Candidatus Scalindua japonica: one gene and its partner. The protein of the gene in region 2 binds, or shares a complex with, the protein of the main gene of each other region. Links are inferred from orthologs where the notes say so. Each region holds a gene or a part of one and is shown on either strand. Other genes may lie near its edges. The genes, in order: mnmE and mnmG.

Region 1 (3,267 bases), on a different replicon or contig from region 2:
TTTTCTCACGCGAAGTGATTTACGCACCTTCGCCCTGTCTTCTCTGTATAAAATGTAGGCTTTAGCCGTCTTTGCATGTCCGTTTTTTATTAAAACCTCTTCAACCAAGTCCTGGACATCCTCAATACCTGGAATATTTTCAACAAATCTTTTTTGTAAAAAATGGGTAACAACACTTGCAAGCTCCGCTGCAATAGACCGGTCCGCTCCACCAACAGCTTTTGCTGCCTTAAAAATAGCATCTGCTATCTTGCTCTCATCAAATGCCACCATCCTACCATCACGTTTTTGAATTGTTTCAACTGTCATTGTATTATTACCCTCCATTCTTACTTGTTTTTTTCTGTTTTATTTTCTTCGCTGAAGGCATCAAAGGTTTAAGTTCATTTATAAATTCGTTTATATCTTTAAACTCTCTATAGACCGACGCAAATCTGACATAAGCAACCTTATCCAAAACCCTGAGATGTTGCATAACAAGTTCACCAATAGATGTTGTTTCAACCTCCTTCTCAAATTTATCGTATATTACACTTTCTATTTCAGAAACAATAGTTTCAAGTATATCCGTTGACACTGGTCTTTTCTCACACGCCTTGAGCAAGCCTGACAAAATCTTATTGCGATCAAAATTAATCCTGCTACCATCTTTTTTTATCACCCTTACAGGGCTCTCTTCCACCCTCTCATATGTTGTAAAACGCCTGCCACAATTTAGACACTCTCTCCTTCGCTTTACACTCAACCCATCAGTTGATGCTCTTGAATTAATAACTTTATCGTCGTCAACTTTACAGAACAAGCACTTCATAATGGTATCAGAATTAAAAAAACACAAATGTAAAAGCAACAACCAGAGAACAACATCTGGGATGTGTGAGTAAGCTACCATACAACATATAGAATGTCAAGTGGAATTCCAGGGATTAATTTTTTTTATTTGCCAATACAAAATGTTGAAAACACGATGTCTAAAATATCTTCTGTTACTACCTCTCCGGTAACCTCACCAATAGCGTCTACAATCCTTCTCAGGTCAATTGCCACAAGTTCATGACTCATACCGCCTACCAGTGAATCCGAGATTTCCTCTATAATTTCAATAGCTTTACCGATTACTATTTCCTGCCTTACGGTGAAAACTATTTCTGATGCTGAAACATCAACATTACTTTCAAGGATTTCAGAAATGATTGTTTTTTTTAATGTATCCAATCCATCACCGGTAAGTACAGATGTTTTTACCACCGGAAAAGCGTTCATCTGCAAAGGAAGATTTTCATGACAAACATTTTGCTTAAGATCGGTTTTATTAATTACTATTATCTTATTCTTCGTGGTTATAGAGTCAAAAAGCGCTATCTGCCGGTCACAAACATCAACAGAACCATCAATAACAAATAACACAACCTGAGCGTCATCCATGGAACTGTATGTTTTCCGTACAATAAGAGATTCCAACTCGCCCTCGCTACATGTAACCCCAGCAGTGTCTTTCATGCGGAAATTTATACCATCTAAAAGCACATCAGCTTCTAACGTATCTCTTGTTGTACCATGGACTGGCGTCACTATCGCTTTTGAACGGTTTAATAATTTATTAAACAAACTTGATTTACCCGCGTTTGGCCAACCAATTAATACCGTGTTAATACCGTGATGAAATATTTTTGGTTTTTGTCCACCCCCACTAACCAGGCTTAATTTCTCTTTTACACGCTCAAGTTCTTTCTTGATTTCACCAGAAGAGACCAATTCAATGTCCTGGTCATAAAAATCAATAGAAGCCTCTACTCTGGCACAAAGATCCATCAACCCCCCTTGTATGCCATGCATCAACTCTGTCAGCTTACCCTTCAGGTTAGATACAGACATTAACAACTCAGAATCTGTCTGGGAACGAATAACGTGCATGACAGACTCTGCCTCTGCAAGGCTTATCCTGCCATTAAGAAATGCTCTTTTGGTAAATTCTCCGGGTTCCGCAATCCGAATATTTCTCGATACTTCATTATTGTCTTCTCGATTAGTATTTTCTCTTCCAGACGAAAGCAGCATTTTCATGAGCATCTCAAGCAAGGGAGGTGAGCCAAAGGTATGGATCTCTACAACATCCTCCCTGGTGTATGAATTTGGAGACTTCATGATATAAACAGAGACAGGAATGCGGACATTTTCCTTTTCGAGAGAGAGGATGCCATGACAGGAGCTGAAACCTTCATTGCTTATTTTCTCTCCGGTAGCATCAGGCACAAAGATACTTCTTAAACAATTAAAAACATCTTTGCCGCTAAGCCTGATAATCGCCCTGAGAGACTGGCCGGAGGGTGTGGATATCGCTAATATACTGTCATTGATACCAAAAGACATGATTTCAGTTTATCTACTGATGCTGTGGCAAAATATTATTTTTTCACCTTAGCCTTAGCGTCAATTACCCTCTTACCCTTATAATAGATATCAAGCTTTTTAACACTTCTTCTAATCAGTATCTGCTCACCTATGCTGATAATCGTACTTGTTGTCCAGTAAAGAGCAAGTCCTGAAGCAAAGTTATAAAGCATGATAGGAAACAGGAGCGGCATCATCTGCATCATTCTCTGCTGCATCTTTGCCTGGGGATCATCTCCTGCGGTATTCTTTGGTGTCAGTTTCATTTGTATAAATGACGCAATACCCATTAAGATCGGTAAAATATTCAACCATCCCCCGATAACCGGCAATGTGAATGGTAATTGGAATAGTTGATCAGGCGCTGACAAATCTCCGATCCAGGCTACAAAAGGAGCCTGTCTCATCTCGAATGAGGATTGAAGCGTCCTGAATAAAGCAAAGAATACGGGCATTTGAAGCATCATGGGGAGGCAACCGCTCATTGGGTTCACCCCATGTTCCTTAAACAACTTCATCTGTTCCTTACCCATCTTCTGCTTATCGCCCTTATGCTTCTCCTTTAACTGACCGATCAGAGGCTGTAATTGCTGCATTCTGACCATGGACATCTGGCTTTTTCTGGTTAAAGGGAAAAGTACTAATTTTACAAGAAATGTAAGCACCAGGATAGCAACGCCATAATTTGGAATAACTCCGTATGCCGTATTCAGTATCTTCACAAGTATCTTACATATCGACCTCATCATACCGTAGTCATAATCTAAAATCGACAAGAGATCTTCGCATTGATTTAAGGCCTTTGTCTCTTTAGGCCCAAGGAAGTAAATATAGTCATGTCGTTTTTCACCCTGTGGTGGTATCGCTATTTTTGTA
Region 2 (3,330 bases):
AGGTAATAGGTTCTACTTTTGATGAACCGGCAAGTCGGCATGTACAGGTTGCAGAAATGGTAATAGAAAAAGCCAAGCGCATGGTAGAGTTCAAAAAAGATGTTGTGATATTACTAGACTCTATCACTCGTCTGGCAAGAGCATATAACACTGAAATACCACATAGCGGAAAAATACTGTCAGGTGGTGTTGATGCCAATGCACTTCAGAAGCCAAAAAGATTTTTTGGTGCTGCAAGAAATATTGAAGAAGGTGGAAGCTTGACTATAATTGCCACTGCTCTTATCGATACAGGCAGCAGAATGGATGAGGTTATCTTCGAAGAGTTCAAAGGCACAGGTAACATGGAATTGCATTTAGACAGAAGATTGGCAGAGAAGAGGCTGTTCCCCGCAATTGATATAAACAGGTCTGGAACAAGAAAGGAAGAATTAATACTTGATCCCGAGGAATTAAAAAGAGTGTGGGTACTGCGAAGAGTACTTAATGAAATGAATCCTGCAGAAGTGTTAGAATTACTTTCAAGCAAACTATCTAAAACACAGACAAATGCGGAATTCTTAATGAGTATGAATATGAAAAGGTAGTACTTTTCGGGACAAGAGATATCTCTCTCTTTCAAGAGGTTTGAGTATACAATAAACGCAAACTAAACTTTATAATGTAACGAATTACAAAACATTGACAACGCTCTTATAGTTCAATGCTTTAAGAGCCTGATACTGTTCGAGTATCAGGTTTGCCCTTACTCAACAAATAAACCATCAGAATTGAAATATCTGCAGGAGACACTCCTGAGATGCGAGATGCCTGTCCCAAGGAGACAGGACGAAGATTGTCTAGCTTCTGCTGTGCTTCTTTCCTCAAACCCGGTATGTTATCATAGTGAAACTGAGCAGGAAGCATCAAGTTTTCCATCCTTTTGAACTTTTCAATTTGCTGGTTTTGCCTGCTGATATAGCCTTTATACTTAGCCTCAATTTCTATCTGTTCTTGAGCAGAAGAAGGGATATTTTTATTCATTAGTTCTTTGTCAAGTTCCAACAAGGTTTTGAAATTCATGTCTGGACGCCTCAATAGTTTTATTAATGAGTCTGCCCCGTGTTTTTTGTACTCAAGATACTTATTTGTTTCAGAAATAATTTTCTCTTTGACTGACAACTCATCCCATTGCTTTTTACTGATCAATCCGTGCTTATAACCATATTTCATGAGCCTCCTGTCCGCATTATCATGTCTGAGAACGAGTCTGTACTCAGCCCTGGAGGTGAACATTCTATATGGTTCACGAGTCCCTTTTGTCACCAGGTCATCAATTAAAACACCAATATACGCTTCAGAACGGTCAAGAACAAAAGGTTTACTACCACGGATTTTTAAAACTGCATTTATCCCTGCCATGATTCCCTGCGCAGCAGCTTCTTCATAACCTGAAGTACCGTTTATCTGACCTGCCAGAAAAACATTTTCAACATTTTTTGCCTCTAATGAAGGTTTAATCTGGGTAGGTGGAACATAATCATATTCTATTGCGTACCCATAACGCGTTATATTTGTCTCTTCCAATCCTTTTATGGAATGGACCATTGCTTCCTGAACATCAAATGGTGCGCTGGTAGAAATGCCGTTACAATATACCTCTGAAGTATGGAGACCTTCCGGTTCAATAAATATCTGATGTTGCTCTTTATGAGGAAATCTAGTGATTTTATCTTCAATAGAAGGGCAATATCTCGGGCCAATTGCCTTAATTTGACCAGTGTAAAGTGGAGAACGGTCCAGGTTTGACCTGATAATTTCGTGCGTTAATTTATTTGTATATGTTATAAAACAATTAACCTGAGGTTGCTGGATGTTTTTGGTAGAAAAAGAGAATGCTGTAGGTTGTTTATCACCCTCTTGCTCTTGCAGGATATCATAATTTATCTTCCTGCCGTTCAGGCGTGGCGATGTTCCTGTTTTCAGCCTGGCTAACTCAAAACCTAAATCCTTTAACCCGGCTGATAATTTATCTGATGATGGTTCACTTGATCTCCCACCATGCACCTGTGAGTTGCCAATGTGAATTAGTCCGTTAAGAAATGTACCCGTTGTAATAATTACGGCTTTGGATCTGTACTTTGTACCACTTTTACCAATTAAATCCAGTCTCTCTCTATTTTCAACTACAATTTCCTCAACACTATCCTGTCGTAATGAGAGATTGTACTGCTCTTCCAATCTCTTTTTCATTGTAAATTGATATTTTTTTTTGTCTGCCTGTGCGCGGGGAGATCGTACTGCGTGCCCTTTACTGGCATTTAGAAGTCTAAACTGGATGGCCGTCTCATCAATGACCTTCCCCATTTCACCACCAAGCGCATCTACTTCACGTACTAGTTGGCCTTTTGCCAACCCTCCGATTGCAGGGTTACAAGACATTTGCGCAATTGTATCAAGATTCATCGACAGCAATGCTGTCTGCATACCCATTCTTGCAGATGCCAACGCCGCTTCACATCCGGCATGTCCCCCTCCAACTACTATGACATCATAACTAATGTGCATTATTTTGCCTTCTGAACCACCCGTTTTTCCCTAATCACAGTAACGGTTACTTCTCCAGGATATTCAAGCTCATCTTCGACATTCTTAGCAATATCATAGCAAATTTTTGAGGCTGATTTATCACTGACTTTATCCGGATGAACAATAACCCTTACTTCTCTGCCAGCCTGTATAGCGTAAGCACTTTCAACTCCGTTAAAAGACATTGCAACACTTTCCAGCTTTTCAAGCCGCTTAACATATTTTTCAAGAGTTTCACGCCTCGCCCCTGGCCTGCTTGCTGAGATGGCGTCCGCAGCATTTATCAAGACAGAATACACAGTTTCAGAAGGCACCTCCTCATGGTGCGATGCAATTGCGTTTATAACATCCGGCTTTTCATCATACCGCTTCGCAAAATCTGCACCAACAAGAGCGTGAGTGCCTTCTACATCGGCGCTTAGCGCTTTGCCTATATCGTGCAAAAGCCCACACCTCCTGGCTACTTGTGCGTCAAGCTTCAACTCACCAGCCAGGACGCCTGCAAGATCAGCAACCTCTATTGAATGCTGAAGCTGGTTCTGCCCATAGCTGGTACGGTACCTTAAACGGCCTATTAATTTAATAATTTCTGTATGTAAGTCATGTATTCCCAACTCAAAACTAGTTTGTTTGCCTGTCTCCAGAACAATCTGTTCAATATCTTTTTCGGTCTCCTGCACCACCTCTTCTATACGTGCAGGATGGATTCTACCATCCACAATTAATTTTTTCATTGCTAACCTGGCTACCTCTCTACGCACA

The links.
Region 1: the proteins of mnmG (region 2) and mnmE are in contact, whole or in part, in a solved structure (PDB 9HIP), measured with the Escherichia coli proteins. The link is inferred for Candidatus Scalindua japonica from one-to-one orthologs.

Annotation. Positions count from the first base shown.
Region 1 is NZ_BAOS01000005.1:219,944-223,210, forward strand. What follows is about bases 154-3,089. They hold mnmE (tRNA uridine-5-carboxymethylaminomethyl(34) synthesis GTPase MnmE), read right to left. Parts: upstream 2,371-3,089; coding sequence 937-2,370; downstream 154-936. Other genes in these bases: nrdD (anaerobic ribonucleoside-triphosphate reductase), read right to left, coding at 154-309; nrdR (transcriptional regulator NrdR), read right to left, coding at 317-811; yidC (membrane protein insertase YidC), read right to left, coding at 2,406-3,089. Outside these bases: more of nrdD, read right to left, coding at 1-153; more of yidC, read right to left, coding at 3,090-3,267. UniProt on the Escherichia coli protein: Exhibits a very high intrinsic GTPase hydrolysis rate. Involved in the addition of a carboxymethylaminomethyl (cmnm) group at the wobble position (U34) of certain tRNAs, forming tRNA-cmnm(5)s(2)U34.
Region 2 is NZ_BAOS01000003.1:165,951-169,280, reverse strand. What follows is about bases 129-3,127. They hold mnmG (tRNA uridine-5-carboxymethylaminomethyl(34) synthesis enzyme MnmG), read right to left. Parts: upstream 2,548-3,127; coding sequence 709-2,547; downstream 129-708. Other genes in these bases: rny (ribonuclease Y), read right to left, coding at 2,547-3,127; rho (transcription termination factor Rho), read left to right, coding at 129-587. Outside these bases: more of rho, read left to right, coding at 1-128; more of rny, read right to left, coding at 3,128-3,330. UniProt on the Escherichia coli protein: NAD-binding protein involved in the addition of a carboxymethylaminomethyl (cmnm) group at the wobble position (U34) of certain tRNAs, forming tRNA-cmnm(5)s(2)U34.